4 regions of the Variovorax sp. 160MFSha2.1 genome follow, and region 3 is predicted to be linked to each of the others. Evidence: predicted binding sites of a transcription regulator. Region 3 holds the regulator's gene; each other region holds the start of a gene.
The links. The regulator sigma-54, encoded in region 3, starts transcription at its own class of promoters, with help from an activator protein. The targets are predictions, from matches to a motif close to TGGCANGNAANCTGCTTT.

Region 1: a site for sigma-54 is predicted at 824-841, ahead of ABL838_RS19700 (DUF2126 domain-containing protein). Genes of this name have one in related genera too.
Region 2: a site for sigma-54 is predicted at 900-917, ahead of ABL838_RS28240 (DUF3567 domain-containing protein). Genes of this name have one in related genera too.
Region 4: a site for sigma-54 is predicted at 1,144-1,161, ahead of ABL838_RS01455 (TorF family putative porin). Genes of this name have one in related genera too.

Annotation. Positions count from the first base shown of each region.
Region 1 is NZ_CP157624.1:4,344,518-4,346,715, forward strand. It holds gene ABL838_RS19695 (DNA internalization-related competence protein ComEC/Rec2) at 1-774, opposite strand, end outside; gene ABL838_RS19700 (DUF2126 domain-containing protein) at 918-2,198, shown strand, end outside.
Region 2 is NZ_CP157624.1:6,125,334-6,127,531, forward strand. It holds gene ABL838_RS28235 (DUF3108 domain-containing protein) at 1-812, shown strand, start outside; gene ABL838_RS28240 (DUF3567 domain-containing protein) at 960-1,238, shown strand; gene ABL838_RS28245 (AbrB family transcriptional regulator) at 1,326-2,198, opposite strand, start outside.
Region 3 is NZ_CP157624.1:675,012-677,209, reverse strand. It holds gene ABL838_RS02975 (phospholipase D family protein) at 1-191, opposite strand, end outside; gene rpoN (RNA polymerase factor sigma-54) at 202-1,815, opposite strand; gene lptB (LPS export ABC transporter ATP-binding protein) at 1,837-2,198, opposite strand, start outside.
Region 4 is NZ_CP157624.1:342,411-344,608, reverse strand. It holds gene glnK (P-II family nitrogen regulator) at 1-156, opposite strand, end outside; gene ABL838_RS01455 (TorF family putative porin) at 224-1,102, opposite strand; gene ABL838_RS01450 (YifB family Mg chelatase-like AAA ATPase) at 1,317-2,198, shown strand, end outside.

The DNA.
Region 1 (2,198 bases), 3.1 Mb from region 3:
GGTGACCAGGGCCGCGATCACGCCTGCGCGGGCGCGGTCGGGCACGCGCTCGAAGATGGCGTCGCGCACCGCTTCACGGGCACGCTCGATGGGATGCAGCCAGGTGGGCCCGAGCAGCACGGGCGCCGCGTCGCGCGCGCCGGCTCGTACATGGCCGCTGGCGTGCAGGCCCTGCTCCCACATCCGGAGTTCGCTGTCGAAGCCGTGCGGGTTGCGGTTGCCATGCGGCGCTTTCAGGCGCACCGTCAGGCTCCAGCGTTCGCCGGCATGCGGGGAAGCGGCAACGGTGCTGGCTGGCGAGGTACGCCCCCAGGGGCTGGAGCCGTCCGCATACCAGCCGAGAGCGATGCGATCGGGTACGGCCGGCCGGCCCCGCGTGTCGGCGTCTGTCCATTGCGCGGATTCGACATCCACCACGAAGCGCGTGCCGGCCTCGTTGCGCTGGGGCATCTCCGACACGACGCCCGTGACGCGCAGGTCGCGGCCTTCGAGCGACGGGTCGAGTGCGCCCTTCGCATAGGCCACCGCACGCCATCCGGCGAGCCCCGCGCCGGCCATCGCTCCACATGCCAGGGCGACCAACAGCAGCGCGCTCCCCGGCACTCGGCGACACCACATTCCGGCCGTGCCTATACATAGCAAACCGGCATAGACCCATGCCGGCCACAGCATCGGCTGCTGCAGCTGCAAGGCCGCTCCCAGCAGCGAACCACCCAGCGCCGCGAACCCGCCAACGCCGCCCACAGCCTGGCCTGACGCGCGAAACCGCGTCATCGGACAACTCCCGAATCCATGATGCAAACCCTCCCCGAATCACGCTCAGTGGCGCGTTAATTGCTTTGGCATCTCGGCTAGTATGCGTCTCACCAGAGACATCTTCTCCCGATGCAATCTGCCAGCACTGCACACAAAAACGCATGTCCATTCACGCCGCTCTCCACCACGTCACCCACTACAAGTACGACCGGCTGGTGCAGCTGGGCCCCCAGGTCGTGCGCTTGCGGCCCGCGCCGCATTGCCGCAGCAACGTCATCTCGTATTCGCTGCGGGTCGAGCCGGCCGAGCACTTCGTCAACTGGATGCAGGACCCGTTCGCCAACTACCAGGCGCGGCTCGTGTTTCCCGAGAAGACGCGCGAATTCAAGGTCACCGTCGACCTCGTGGTCGAGATGGCGGTCTACAACCCCTTCGACTTCTTCCTGGAGCCGCAGGCCGAGAACTTCCCCTTCAAGTACAAGCCCTCGCAGGCCGAGGAACTCGCCCCCTATCTCGTGGCCGAGCCGGTCACGCCGCTGCTGCAGGCCTACCTCGACAAGATCGACCGCAAGGAACAGCGCACCATCGACTTCCTGGTCGGCCTGAACCAGCAGGTCCAGAAGGACGTCAACTACCTCATCCGCATGGAGCCCGGCGTGCAGACGCCGGAAGAAACGCTCGCCAACGGCAGCGGCTCCTGCCGCGACTCGGGCTGGCTGCTGGTGCAACTGCTGCGCCACTGCGGCCTGGCCGCGCGCTTCGTCTCGGGCTACCTCATCCAGCTCACGCCCGACGTGAAGGCGCTCGACGGCCCCAGCGGCACCACGGTCGACTTCACCGACCTGCACGCCTGGTGCGAGGTGTTCCTGCCCGGCGCGGGCTGGATCGGCCTCGACGCCACCTCGGGCCTGCTGGCGGGCGAAGGCCACATTCCGCTGGCCTGCACGCCCACGCCTTCGAGCGCCGCGCCGATCGAGGGCGGCGTGGACGAATCGGAGGTCGAGTTCGGCCACGACATGAAGGTCACGCGCATCTACGAATCGCCGCGCGTCACCAAGCCCTACACCGAAGACCAGTGGGCCGACGTGCTGGCCCTGGGCGATGCCGTCGACGCGCGCCTGAAGGCCGGTGACGTGCGCCTGACCATGGGCGGCGAGCCCACCTACGTGGCCACCACCGACCGCGACGCGCCCGAATGGAACACCGACGCGCTCGGCCCGACCAAGCGCGGCTACGCCACCGAGCTCGTGCACAAGCTGCGCGCCGAATACGGCAAGGGCGGCTTCCTGCACTTCGGCCAGGGCAAGTGGTATCCGGGCGAACAGCTGCCGCGCTGGGCGCTGTCGATCTTCTGGCGCGCCGACGGCCAGCCGCTGTGGCACGACCCCGACCTGTTCGCCGACGAGCGCTTTCCCACGCACTACACCAGCGAGGACGCGCGC
Region 2 (2,198 bases), 1.3 Mb from region 3:
AGGCTGCTACCGATTCAGGAGCAGCACCACCCGAAGCGGCGGGCGGTGCGCCGGCTGGGGCGCCGGCTGGGGCGACATCGCCTTCCGGCGGCAGCGGAACCGGCACCCAGGCGGCGGCCGGCGGCGAGGCCTCGGGCACCATCGCGGGCACCCAGGCGATGAAGATCCCGGGCTCGGTCACGCTGGACTTCGAGGCCACCGGCCAGAGCGGCGCCTCCCCCCAGCGCGGCGTGTTCGGCGAGCTGGTCTGGCTGCAGGACGGCACCCGCTACGACGGCCGGCTGACGCTCAAGGCAGTGTTCTTCACCCTGCTCAACTGGCATAGCACCGGGCGCATCGGCCCTTCAGGCCTGGAGCCGGAGCGGTACTCCGAAAGCCGCAAGTCCGAAGTGGCCTCGCATTTCGTGCGCGACCAGAACCAGATCGTCTTCAGCAACAACGCGCCCCCGGTGCCGCTGCTGCCGGGCGCGCAGGACCGCATGAGCGTGATGATGCAGCTCGGCGGCCTGCTGGCGGCCAGCCCGCAGCGCTATCCCGCCGGCACCAGGATCTCGGTGCAGACCGTGGGGCCCCGGGACGCCGAAGTCTGGGTTTTCGTGGTCGGCGAGGAAGAAAAGCTCAGCCTGCCCGCCGGCGAATTCACCGCCCGCAAGCTCACCCGCGACCCGCGCAAGGCCTTCGACAGGAAACTGGAACTCTGGCTGGCCCCGGAATACGGGTATCTACCCGTGCGCATCAGGCAAACCGAGGCCAACGGGGACTTCGCTGACGCGCAGTTGCGCAAACCCCTGCCCTCCGGCCCGCCCAATTGAGGAGAAAGTCACGCTAACGAAGCGAAAGGAGCCAGAGATAGGCCAATTAGCCAGTTGGTTTTACAGATAGACAACCTATCTTGAAACTGGCGCGTTGATTGCTATCTAACCCCCATGAACGCCATCGACATTCTCACAGGGCCCGCCATGAACATGCTTTATGACTCGGAGTCTTTCGTCGTCGTCCACGTGCAGCCCAATGAAGGCGAGGAGTCCGCGCAGCCGAACATGCCGATCCTCGAACGCCATGGCTTCGAGATCGTGGACAAGCGTTCGGGCAAGGAGGTGTACCTCGACGGCTCCTGGGCCGAGCTGTTCCAGCAACAGATCGCCGCCTGGCAGCTCAACACCCCCACGCAGGAAGAGGTGGAAGACACGCTCGAGGGCTACGCCGAACTGGCGCACACCCCGGTCCTGGTGCACTGAACCCGATCCGGCCGGTTTCCCGAGAAATCGCCAAAAAGCGCCCCGAGGGGCGCTTTTTTCATTCCTTGCCGGCTTCGCTCAGCGCCCTCAGCGGTAGATCCACCGGAACATCGGCCCCACGACCAGCAGCACCGCCACCAGCCGGCAGACCTGAAAGGCCGTGACCACCGGCACACCCAGCTGCAGCACCTTGGCGGTGATCGACATCTCGGCGATGCCACCCGGCGAGGTGCCCAGGATCATCGTGGCCGGGTGCAGCCCCGTCGCCCACGCCAGCAGCCATGCCACGCCACCGCAGAGCACCAGCATGCCGAAAGTGCCCAGAACCACCGAGCCCAGCCAGCGCGGTGCCGTGTGCAAAAACTCCCGGCTGAAGCGCACGCCCAGGCTCACCGCGATCACCAGTTGCGCCGCGTTCGACATCCACGTGGGCACGGCCGACAGCGACTGGCCCGCGACGGTGAAGCCCATCGCCACCAGCAGCGGCCCGATGAACCACGGGTTGGTGCGCTTCAGCGCGCGCATCGCGAGCGCGCCGATGCCGGTCGCCACCGCCAGCAACGCGAGGCCGCCGGGGCTCACTTCGCGCACGCCGGGCGGGTTGATCTCCAGCCCGTGCAGGCCGCTCCACTGCATCGCGAACGGGATGGTCACCGTCACCACCACCAGCCGCAGGCTGTGCGCCGCGGCCACGAGGTCGGTGCGCGCGCCGGCCGACTCGGCCATCAGCGTCATCTCCGAGGCACCGCCGATGGCGCCGGAGAAGTAAGTCGTGGCTCTCATGGATTTCGCCGGCACCTGCGGCATGCGCGACGCCTGCATCGCGTGCAGCCAGCGCCCGAATCCCACGCCCAGCAGCAGCGCCCACGCGATCGCCAGCACGATCGCCCACCAGACGCTGGCCACCAGCGCCACCACGTGCGGCGTGAAGTACAGCCCCAGCGCGGTGCCGATGGTCCA
Region 3 (2,198 bases):
AAGCCGCTGAGGTCGGGGTCGGGCTGCGAGGCCAGCGCGATCTTGCCCAGGGCGGTGTCGGCCGAGACGGCGATGGTCCTGGTGGGCGGGCGCGGGGCCTCGTCGGGCAGGGTGGCGCAGCCGGCGAACAGCAGCACTGCCACCATGGCGAAGACCCAATGCCCGGCGCGCGACATCAGGCCACGGCTCATCGGCTTCTTTCTAGAGTGCCTTGCGCAGGTTGGCGGGGGCGATGCGCAATGCTTCGCGGTACTTGGCGACGGTGCGGCGCGCGCACTCGATGCCCTGCTCCTTCAGCATCTCGGAGATCTGGCTGTCCGACAGCGGCTTCTTCACGCTCTCCGAGCCGACGAACTGCTTGATGAGCGCGCGCACCGCGGTGCTCGACGCGTTGCCGCCGGTCTCGGTGCCCAGCGCCGAGCCGAAGAAGTACTTGAGCTCGACCGTGCCGAAGGGCGTGGCCATGTACTTGGCGGTGGTCACGCGCGAGATGGTGGACTCGTGCAGGCCCAGCTCGTCGGCGATCTCGCGCAGCACCAGCGGGCGCATGGCGAGCTCGCCGTGCACGAAGTAGCTCTTCTGCCGCTCGACGATGGCGTTGCTCACGCGCAGGATGGTGTCGAAGCGCTGCTGGATGTTCTTGATGAACCAGCGCGCCTCCTGCAGCCGCTGCGACAGCGCCTGGCTGCCCTCGCCCTTGTGCGACTTGAGCGCGCCGGCGTAGATGTCGTGCACGCGCAGGCGCGGCATGACCTCGGGATTGAGCATGACGCGGAACTTCACGTTGGTGCCGCGCCCGGTCTTGGTGACGATGACGTCGGGAACGATGATGTTGCGTTCCACGTCGACGAAGCTGCGGCCCGGCTTGGGCTCCAGCCGCGCGATGACCTGCAGCGCCGAGCGCACCAGCTCCTCGCTGCTGCGGGTGAGCGTGGCCAGGCGCTTGAAGTCGCGGCGCGCGAGCAGCTCCATGGGCTGCTTGCAGATGGCGATGGCGGTCTTGCGGACCAGCTCTTCTTCCTCGGTCTCGTCGTCGCTGGCCATGGCGCGCAGCTGGATGCTCAGGCACTCGCCGAGGTCGCGCGCGCCGACGCCGGCGGGCTCCAGGCTCTGCAGCAGGCCGAGCGCCACCTGGAAGTGGTGCACGAGGTCGTCGAACTCGTCGTTGTCGTCGCCGGCCAGGCCCGAGGCCAGCGCGGGCAGCGAGTCTTCGAGGTAGCCGTCGTCGTTGAGCGATTCGATGAGAAAGCGCAGCGCGGCGCTGTCGCTCTCGTTGAGCCGCAGGCTCAGCGCCTGGCGGTGCAAAAAGGACTGCAGCGACTCTTGGCTGCGCGCGAGCTCGGTGGCATCGGCGCGCTCGTCGTCGCCTGCGTTGTTCTGGCGCGCGGGCGCATCGCCGCCCCATTCGCTGTCGTCGGGCGCCATGTCGACGGTGCCGTCGCCTTCCCAGTCGGGCTCGCGCTCGGAGATCTCGGCGGCGGGGCCGTCGGAGTCGGCGGCCGTGGAAGCCGTTTCGGAAGAGGAAGTGGTGGAGGTCGAACCGGACGTGGGCGCGAAGTCGCTTTCGCCGCCTTCACTGCCGCTGCCGCCATTGCCATCCTCGTCGCGCGGTACCGGGGCATCCGCAGTCTCGAGCCCGAACTCTTCGCGCACGGCTTCTTCCGCGGTGCGCTCGAGGAACGGGTTCTCGTCGAGCATCTGCTCCACCTCCTGGCTCAGTTCGAGCGTGGAGAGCTGCAGCAGCCTGATCGACTGCTGCAGCTGCGGCGTGAGCGCCAGATGCTGCGAAACGCGAAGGGACAGCCCTTGCTTCATGATGGAAACCGCCCCCGCGCCTTACATGCGGAAGTGCTCGCCCAGGTACACCCTGCGTACCTCGGCGTTGTCGACGATCTCCGAAGGCGTGCCTTGTGCCAGCACGTGCCCGTCGCTGATGATGAATGCGTGGTCGCAGATGCCCAGCGTCTCGCGCACGTTGTGGTCGGTGATGAGCACGCCGATGCCGCGCTCCTTCAGGAAGCTGATGATCCGCTGGATTTCGATCACCGCGATCGGGTCGATGCCGGCGAAGGGCTCGTCCAGCAGGATGAAGCGCGGCTGCGTGGCCAGCGCGCGCGCGATCTCGACGCGGCGGCGCTCGCCGCCCGACAGCGCCAGCGCGGGCGAATCGCGCAGGTGGTCGACGCGCAGGTCGGCCA
Region 4 (2,198 bases), 330 kb from region 3:
CACGTATTCGGCGCCGCGGTAGAGCTCCGTGTGGCCCTTCTGGCGGCCGAAGCCCTTCACCTCGGTGACGGTGATCCCCTGCACGCCGATGGCCGACAGCGCCTCGCGCACTTCGTCGAGCTTGAACGGTTTGATGATGGCTGTGACCAGCTTCATGAGTTTTCTCCTTCGGATGGAAATGAAATGGCGCGGCAGCTTGGGCCGCACCTCGTTGTTGTATGGATTACAGCGTCTTCGTCAGCGTGAGGATGAAGCGCGCCTTATTCGGCGAGTAGTAGGTCGTGCCGAAGGTGCCGAAGCCGTAGTCGACGCCCGGGTTGCTCACCGCGAGGTACGAGTTCTTCTTGTTGGCGCCCTGCACCGAGCCCGTCAGCGACAGGCCGTTGCCGAAGTCGTAGCTCGCGCCGATGTTGTAGTCGACGTAGCTCTTGTAGCCCAGGCTGCGGATGTCGCTGGACATGTTGGTGAAGCCCACCGCGGCCTTCAGCGTGACCTTGGGCACGATCTCCTTGCTGTACGACAGGTTCAGGTAGCCCGTGTTCGTGCCCTTCAGGCCCGAGCCGGCCTTGTTGCCGGCGTAGCCGAAGTAATCCTTCGACACGGTGTGCGAGTACTTGGCGGTGAAGGAGCCGAAGCTGTCGTTCGCGTAGGTGGCGCCGACGTACAGCTCGGTGGTGTTGCCCGAGGAGTTGCCCGGGTAGATGTAGGTGAGCGCACCGACGTCCATGTCCAGCGGGCCGGCCTTGAACTTGTAGCCGCCGTACACGTCCATCTCGATGCTGTTGCCCTTGAGCCAGTTGACGCTCGAGTTCCAGTTGCCCACGTAGAAGCCGCTGTCGCCGAAGGCGTAGTCGAGGCCGCCCTGGATCGCGGGCTTGAAGCCCTTGGTCTTGGCGTAGTCGTTCTTGCCGATCATGTCCTGGTCCTGGCCACGGAACTTGTAGTTCGTGGTGATGGACACGTTGCCGGTCAGATTCGGGGCGGGAGCTGCCGCAGGCGCTGCTGCGGCGTCGGTCGTTGCAGTCTGCGCCAGGGCCGCGCCGGACGCGGTCAATGCGGTGGCCAGAACGATCAGCGCCTGGGCGGCGGTACGGTGCGTCATCAGGGAACTCCTCGCAAGTGTGTGGTTGGACCGGAAGGCTCAAAGCAGGGAGCGTGCCAAAGTGCACGAATGCCGCCCCTTGCAGCGGTGTCCGCGGCGCTGTTGAGAGCCAAATCGTTACAACAGCTGTTGCGAGTGGTTGCAGATGCACGGTGCGCCGCACCACCGCGGGAATGCTCAAAAAACGCGCACCATCTTGGGGAGAGGGAGAGAAATGGGACTGTCTTTGGTGCAAAGCCGCGCCTTGCTGGGTCTTGAAGCGGCCAGTGTCACGGTTGAGGTGCATCTGGCGAACGGCCTGCCCAGCTTCACGCTGGTCGGCCTGGTCGAAACCGAGGTCAAGGAGGCGCGAGAGCGCGTGCGCTCGGCGCTGCAGAACGCGGGGCTGGAGTTCCCCAACAACAAGCGCATCACGGTCAACCTCGCGCCGGCCGACCTGCCGAAGGACTCCGGACGCTTCGATCTGCCCATCGCGCTGGGCATCCTCGCGGCCAGCGGCCAGATAGACAACGCGAAGCTCGCCGGCCACGAGTTCGCCGGCGAGCTCTCGCTTTCGGGCGAGCTGCGGCCCGTGCGCGGCGCGCTGGCCATGGCGCTCGCGCTGCACACGCGCGGCGTCGCTACGCGGCTGGTGCTGCCCCTGGAAAGTGCGCAGGAGGCGGCGCTGGTACCAGGCGGCGAGGTGTACGGCGCCAGGCATCTGCTGGACGTGGTGCGCCAGTTCGTGGCCACCGACGACGAGGCTTCACAGTTGCCCGACACCACGGACGACGGCTGGGCGCGCATCCGGGCCGCGCCCGACACGAACCCGCCCCGCTACGCCGATCTTGCGGAAGTGAAGGGACACACGGGCGTCAAGCGCGTGCTCGAAATCGCCGCGGCGGGCGGCCACAGCCTGCTGATGGTGGGCGAGCCGGGCTCGGGCAAGTCGATGCTCGCCCAGCGCTTCGCGGGGCTGCTGCCGTCGATGCACATCGACGAGGCACTGGAGAGCGCGGCCGTGGCCAGCCTGGGTGGGCGCTTCGCGACCGAGCGGTGGCGGGTGCGGCCGACATGCTCGCCGCACCATACGGCGAGCGCGGTGGCACTGGTCGGC